2 linked regions of the Posidoniimonas corsicana genome follow. Each later gene encodes a partner of the first gene's protein in a complex. Links are inferred from orthologs where the notes say so. Each region holds a gene or a part of one and is shown on either strand. Other genes may lie near its edges.

What was found. The genes of interacting proteins can lie anywhere in the genome.
Region 2: the proteins of smc (region 1) and KOR34_RS07965 are in contact, whole or in part, in a crystal structure (PDB 3ZGX), measured with the Bacillus subtilis proteins. The link is inferred for Posidoniimonas corsicana from one-to-one orthologs.

What each region holds. Positions count from the first base shown.
Region 1 is NZ_SIHJ01000001.1:2,770,874-2,775,092, reverse strand. The notes cover bases 17-4,169. They hold smc (chromosome segregation protein SMC), read right to left. Parts: upstream 3,829-4,169; coding sequence 217-3,828; downstream 17-216. Other genes in these bases: KOR34_RS10620 (flagellar basal body P-ring protein FlgI), read right to left, coding at 3,939-4,169. Also shown: more of KOR34_RS10620, read right to left, coding at 4,170-4,219. UniProt on the Bacillus subtilis protein: Required for chromosome condensation and partitioning.
Region 2 is NZ_SIHJ01000001.1:2,087,084-2,090,110, forward strand. The notes cover bases 1-2,961. They hold KOR34_RS07965 (segregation and condensation protein A), read left to right. Parts: upstream 1-1,061; coding sequence 1,062-1,862; downstream 1,863-2,961. Other genes in these bases: KOR34_RS07960 (hypothetical protein), read left to right, coding at 427-909; KOR34_RS07970 (hypothetical protein), read right to left, coding at 1,878-2,771; KOR34_RS07975 (hypothetical protein), read right to left, coding at 2,881-2,961. In the rest of the region: more of KOR34_RS07975, read right to left, coding at 2,962-3,027. UniProt on the Bacillus subtilis protein: Participates in chromosomal partition during cell division. May act via the formation of a condensin-like complex containing Smc and ScpB that pull DNA away from mid-cell into both cell halves.

The sequences.
Region 1 (4,219 bases):
AAACCACGGAGGAACTGGTCGGCTTTGCAATCGATTCCCCAAGCGAACGGCAGGGTGCGTTCGCACCCGGTAGCATGCACATCATCTGCTGAGGTTTCGTCGTCTGCGGCGCCGGAGGGCGGCAGCGAACTCACCAAGGTTGCTACAACCTCGGTCAGAGTCGGGACGCCTGAGAGTGCACCGGCTTCAACGTACGGCGCAGCAGCACCAACCGCGCTAGGCAGCCTTCCGCTCGCCGCCCATCACCTTCTCGGGCCGGATGTTGCCCTCTTCGTCGACCTCCTCGAAGCGGACCGCGACCTGCTTCGACACGCCGGACTCCTGCATGGTGATGCCGTACATGGTGTTGGCGTCGGTCATCGTCTTCTTGGAGTGCGTGATCACGATGAACTGTGTGGACGAGAGGAACTCGCGGAGCACGCCGGTGAAGCGGCCGATGTTGGCCTCGTCGAGCGCGGCGTCGACCTCGTCGAGCACGCAGAACGGGCTCGGCTTGCTGCGGAACAGCGACAAGAGCAGCGCGACGCAGGTCATGGTCTTCTCGCCGCCCGACAGCAGCGAGATGCTGCTGAGCTCCTTGCCGGGCGGCTGGGCGGCGATCTCGACGCCGGCGTCCAGCGGGTCGTTGCCGTCGGCGTCGACCAGCACGATGTCCGCCTCGCCGCCGCCGAACAGCTGGCGGAACAGCTCGCGGAACTCGCCGCGGACCGCCTCGACCGTGGCCAGGAACATCTTGCGGGTTTCGACGTTGATCCGCTGCGTGAGCCGCTCCAGCGAGTTCTTCGCGTCGGAGAGGTCGTTGTACTGGGCGGACAGCTCGTTGAACCGGGCCTCCAGGTCGTCGAGCTCCTCGATCGACTCGAGGTTCACCGCCCCCACCTCGCGCACGTTGTCGCGGAGCGTGGCGATCTCCCGCTCGATGGCGTCGCGGTCCTCGACCTCCTCGGGCGCGGCCTGGTCGAGCGGCGCCTCCGTCAGGTCGATGCCGTAGTCGTCCCGCATGCGGGCGGACAGCGCGGCCTGCTCGTGCCGCACCTCGGCCAGCTCGATCTCGTGCCGCTGCCGCTGCGACTGGAACTGGTCGATCTGCTCGCGACGCTGCCGCACGGCGCGGTCGATCAGCCGCCGCCGCTCGTTGACGGCGGCCAGCTCGGCGTGCACGCGGTTGCGCGTGACGGTCAGCGACTCGGACTGCAGCGTCAGCAGGTTCAGCCCGGCCTGCGCGGCCAGCAGCCGCAGCTCGTGTTCCTCGATGCGAGTGCGGAGCTCGCGGACGTCGGCGAACGCCTCCTCGCGGGCGCGTTGGCGGTCGGTCTGCGGACCGGTCGTCTGGGCGTGCTGCGACTGCAGGATCTCGGCGCGCTGCTCCGCGCGGGCGAACTCCACCCGGCGTTCGACCAGGCGTTGCTCGAGCTGCTCGAGCCGTTCGGCCGCGCCGCGTTGCTCCTCGCCCGCCTGGGCGAGCCGCTCCGCCAGCTCGGCGCGGCGGGTGGCGAGCGCTTCGGTCTGCTCGCTAACGCGGAGGAGCTGGGCGTCGAGCTCGTCACGCTCACGCTGGACGGCTTCGGCTTCCGCGACGCGCTTCTGCCGCTTCTGGTCGAGCGACTCGATCCGCTCCTGGAAGCGTCGCGACGCGTGCCGGGCTTCGGCGCTCGACTCGGCGGCCTGGTTGCGGCGCCGCAGGGCCTCGCGTTCGGCGGCCTGGCTCTGCTGGATCTGCTCGGCGAGCTCCTCTGCCGCGTGGGCCGCGGCCGCGAGCGCCGACTCGGTCTCGGCGAGCTCCGCGCGGAGGTCGTCGCCGCGGGTCTTGCGCGTTAGCAGCCCGCGGGACTCGTCGCGCGGGCCGACGGAGATCACGCCGTCGGAGGTGATCGACTCGCCGCTGTAGGTGACGAAGCTGAGCCCGCGGCCGGGGCCGTTGGCCAGCCGCTCGGCGGTGGCGAGAGTGTCGACAAACCAGACGCGGCCGAGCAGCCGCCTGACCAGCGACGCGTGCGCAGGTTCGAACTCCACGAACTGGTCGGCGCGGCCCATCACGCCGGGCTCATTGGACAGGTCGACGCGGTCGACGACGCTGGCCGTGGGGAGCGAGTCGAGCCGCTCGAGAGAGGTGCGTCGCGCCAGCCGGCTGACGCCCGCCGCGAGCTCGGCCAGCAGCTCGGCGCCGGAATCAACTACCAGGTGGTGGGCCCGCTCGCCGAGCGCCGCCTCGACCATGGGCGCCGAGTCGTAGTCGACGTGCAGCAGGTCGGCCACGATCCCCTGCACGCTCCAGCGGGACTCGCCGTCGTGCGCGGCCACGCCGGTGCGGAGCGAGTCGAGGTCGGTTTCTAGCTGCTCGATCGCCTCGATCTGGTGGCGGAGGCTGACCAGCCGCGCCTCGCCGGCGGCCGCCTGCTTCTGCTCGTCCGCGTGCCGGCTGCGGAGCTGGTCGGTGAGCGTCTGCTGCTCGGCGTGTGCGGCGTCGTGCTGCTGGAGCGCTTGCTGCGCGGCGGCGGCCTGCTCGTCGGCCTGCTGCTGCTGGCGGGTCGCGTCGGAGAGCTGCTGGTCGAGCTGGTCCCGCTCGGCGGTCGCTTTCTCGAGTCGGCGGGCGAGCGCGGCGAGCTCGTCGCGGAGCTGGCTGGATTGGGTGGCGTTGGCCTCGGCATCCGACTCGGCGGCGGCGGCGGATTCGGCGGCCTCGGCCGCGGCGACGCGGGCGGCGGTCAGCGCCTGGTCGGCCTCTTCGCGCTGCCCTTCCAGGTCGGCGAGCTCATCGGTCAAAGAGGTGAACGCCTGCTGCGCCACGGCGAGCTGCTGGCTGAGGCCGACCGCGTCGGCGGGGTCGTGGTCGCGGGTTTCGGCGAGGATGCCGACCAGGCGGTTCCGTTTGTGGGCGAGCTCGTCGTGCAGCTCGTCGATGCGGCTCGCCTGCGCCTGGAGGGTGGCCCGCGCGGCGCCCATCCGCTCGCGGACGGAGGTGAGCCGGCGGTCGGCGTCGGCGGCGGCAGACGCGGCTTGCTGGCCTTGCGCGTCGAGCCGCTGCAGCTCCGCCTCGGCCTGCTCGAGCGTGTCGGCGCCGCCGTCGGTCTCCTGGGAGAGCTCGTTGATGTCGCGGCGCAGCCGCTCTTCGCGGGCGGCGAGCGTCCGCCAGTCGGCCATGCCGAGCACCGTGCGGAGGTGCTTCAGCCGCTCGGCCGAGTCGCGGTACCGCTGCGCGCGGCCGGCCTGCTTCTTAACGCGGCGGAGGCGGCCCTCGACCTCGTCGACGATGTCCGACAGCCGCAGCAGGTTCTGCTCCACCCGGGCGAGGCGTTTGGCGGCCTCGTGCTTCTTGAGGCGAAAGCGGCTGACGCCGGCGGCCTCCTCGAAGATGGCCCGGCGGTCCTTGGGCGACGCGCGGAGCATCGCGTCGACGCGGCCCTGCTCGATGATGCTGTACGACTCGGCGCCGACGCCGGTGCCGGCGAGCAGCGCGCGGATGTCGCGGAGGCGGCTCGGCGCGCCGTTGATCAGGTACTCGCCCTCGCCGCTGCGGTAGACGCGGCGCGTGATCCGCGCGACCGGCGCTTGCAGGTCGAACAGGTTGGTGGAGTTGTCGAACTCGAGGGTCACCTCGGCGGCGTTCATCGGCTTGCGGCCGGACGCGCCGTTGAAGATGACGTCGGTCATCTCCTTGCCGCGGAGCGACTTGGCGCTCTGCGTGCCGGTGACCCACTTGATGGCGTCCACCACGTTCGACTTGCCCGACCCGTTGGGCCCCACTACGCAGGTCACGCCGGCGTGGAAGTCGAGCCGCGTCTTGTCCGCAAAGCTCTTGAATCCGCAGAGTTCGAGGGCTTTGAGCATGGGAGGGTGGGACGCGGGTCGTGGGGCTTTGTGGCGTCGACTGCTTGCTGCGGGGGCTGTTGCGGCGCCGACCGGGCTCGGACGGGGGACCCCCTACGCCGGCCCCGCCGCTACTTCTTCCCGAACAGGTCGGGCATGGGGGTGGCCACCTTGTACGGCGCGGCGCCGGCCTCGTCGGGGGGGAGCTCCTCGTCGCCGGGGTGCAGCTCGCGTCCGGGCTCGGGCAGCGCGTCGACACGGAAGCGGCTGGAGAGCGCGCCGTCGCGTTTGGCCTGCCGCAGCGCCTGGACCACGTCCGGGTACGCGCCGCCGAGCTCGACGATGGTCCGCACCAGCGCGTCGACGGTCGGCTCGATCACCCGCTTCTGGGGCTCCTCGCCGGAGGCGATGC
Region 2 (3,027 bases), 680 kb from region 1 along the record:
ACCTGCTGCGAGCCGGCTCCCGAGCCGTGCTGCGAGCCCGCCCCGGAGCCCTGCTGCGCTCCTGAGCCGGTCTGCTGCGAGCCCGCTCCTTGCTGCGACCCGTGCGATCCCTGCTGCAAGCGTCCGAGCCTGCTCGATCGCATCCGCGCTCGTTGCGCCGCCCGTCGTGCCGCTCGCTGCTGCCCGCAGCCGTGCTGCCCCGCTCCGGCTCCCGCCCCGTGCGGTTGCTAGTTAAGCGGTCAGCAAGACGCTAGCGACGTTGATATTGAAGAGCATGGTTGCCAAGGCGGGCGGCCATGCTCTTTGCTTTTGCGTGTGTCGATTTCGGCTGGTTGGAAACCGCCCGAGATGGTTGTTCCCGCACCCCGTTCCTGCGCCAGCCGTGGGTGGGTGCTTTCTGACAGCAGACCCCTAAGGACTGTTTCCATGAACTATCGATTCCGTACTACCCTGCTCGCCGTGATGGTTGTCGGGTTGGCGCTTGTGTCGGTTGACTCGGCCGAGGCCGGCCTATTCAGCAAGCTCCGCTGCAAGCTGAAGTGCTGCAAGCCGGCGCCGAGCTGCTGTGAGCCTGAGCCCACGTGCTGCGAGCCCGCCCCGGAGCCGTGCTGCTCTCCCGAGCCGACCTGCTGCGAGCCCGCGCCGGCCGATTGCGGCTGTGAAGCCGCGGCCCCTTGCGGTTGCGATGAGCCGGCCCCCTGCGGCTGCAGCGAGCCCGCGCCGTGCGGGTGCGCCGAGGCTGCCCCTTGCGGTTGTGGCGAGGTGGTCGTTGAGTCGGCCACCGTTCCCTCGCCGGCCGATGAGCCCGCGCCCGAGCTAGACAGCGTCCCCGAGGCGCCGGAAGCCCCCGAGGCCGACGCGGCCCCTGAGGCGCCGGTCGCCGACGAGGCTGCTAGCGAGACCCTCTAGACGGACGCTAGCACAGCGATGTTCATACGCGGCCAGGCGGTCTTCCGCCTGGCCGCGTTCTGTTGGCGCCGACGAATTCTCCTCTCCCCGTCCACGTAGCCAGGTGGTAGAGTCGGCGGCCGCCACCAACCTCCAGACCAACGCCCCGCCGCATGGCGACCGACCTCCGCATCCAGCTCGACACTTACCACGGTCCGCTCGACCTGCTGCTGTACCTGGTCCGGAAGGAGGAGCTGGAGGTTGCCGAGCTGCCGCTGGCCGCGATCACCCAGCAGTTCCTCGAGTTCGTCGCGCTGCTGGAGCAGCTCGACCTCGACGAGATCGGTGAGTACATCGAGCTGGCGGCCCACCTGATCGAGCTGAAGAGCCGCGTGGTGCTGCCGCAGCACGAGGAAGTGGAGCAGGAGATCGAGGACCCGCACGAAGACCTGGTGCAGCGTCTGCTAGAGTTTAAGCAGTACCGCGACGCCGCGGCGCTCCTCGAGGCGTGCGACGCCGAGCAGCGGCTACGCTTCGCCCGCCTGGCCCGTGACGTGCCGGACCGGCGGACCGACCCCGCCGAGCAGCCGCTCGAGGCCGTCGAGCTGTGGGACCTGGTCAGCGCGTTTGGCCGGGTGATGCGCGACAACCTCGCGCCGCCCGAAGCCACTAACATCCGCTACGACGAGACACCGGTGCACGTCTACATGGGCCGCATCTACAACCGGCTGGAGGAGGAGAGCGAGGTGTACTTCACATCGCTGTTCCCGTCGGAGGTGCACAAGTCGACGCTCGTCGCGACGTTCTTGGCGGTGCTCGAGCTGGTCCGCCACCGCCACGCGCTGGCCGACCAGGCGGGCGCGTACGGCGATATCCTCATCAAACCGGGGACCGACCCTTACCGCGGCGGCCTGGTCACCTCCACCCGGGAGGAGTTGTCCGACGATGCGGCTGGCGGCTTGGGCGAAGACTAGCAGCAGTCGGCGCGCTCAGCGGGCGACCACGCCCCGCCCGGCGGGCCGGGAGCTGACCCGGACCTCAACGCGGCCGGTCGAGTCGAGCTGCAGCCGGCCACGCGGATCGTTGAGCGAGTGCGACATGCCGATCGGTCCAGAGAGCTCCGAGCTGACCGCCCGGCAGGTCTCGGCCTGGATGGTCATTGGCCCGGCCACCATCATCCGCATCTGGGACGAGTCGGTCCGCTGGGCCTCAATATCAGCCAAGAAGACCGCACAGCTGGCGTCCTCGACGGTGGCGACCTTGGTGAGGGTCATCTCGAACTTGGTGACCTCGCCCAACGCTCCGCCGAGCCCCAGCAGCCGCTGAGCCACTTCCGCTGGAAGGGTTAGCTTGTCGCCGATCGCGACCGTCTTGCCGGCGAGGTACTCGGCCAGCGGGTTGGGCTTGCCGAGGGTCTCCATGTTTTCGGCCACCAGCCGCGATTCTTCCGGCGGCGGAGTCTTGCCATCTGCGGTCTGCACGCGGATTGTGTCGCCGACGCGACGGCAGTAGTACGATTTCCCAGCGATCGGGTCGGACTTGGGTTCGCCCCCGTCGTGCACACTCTCGCTCCGCAGGTACCGGACGTAGGCCGCGGTGGCGACGCCGTCCTCCACCAGGGCGGGCTCTAGCACCCGGCGGCGGTTGCGTGTGACCTGGCTCTGTTGCTTGTTAAGGACTTCCGCCTGCTTGCGGACCTGGGTCTTCAGCGACAGGCCGACGCGGGTCGTCTGGTCCATCCGGTGCGAAGAGGGCTCGGCCAGGCGGCCGAAGGTGATTCCCGAGGCGTCGGACTCGGGGGAGGCCGCTTGCGCGGCAGCCGCCCACACGTAGGCGGCGCAGATTGTGAGCAGTAGCGTCGGCCGCGGCAGGGTGCCGTCCATGGCGGGATCCTCGGGGAGGGGCGGTGGTTGCGGGGATCCTCTGCGGAAGGAGGATGAGCGTCAAGGCGGATTCGGCTAGGGCTCCGATCGCACCTACCGCTAGTCGTTGCTAGCGACGACGGCGCCGGCCCAGAATCATCGCGGCGCCGGCCGGCATCGTCAGCGTCGCGGGCTCGGGCACGGCGGCCAGCGTAGCGGAGATTGCCCCGGGCGGAGTGTGGAGCGATCCGTAGGCGGTCCGCCAGAGGTCGTAGTC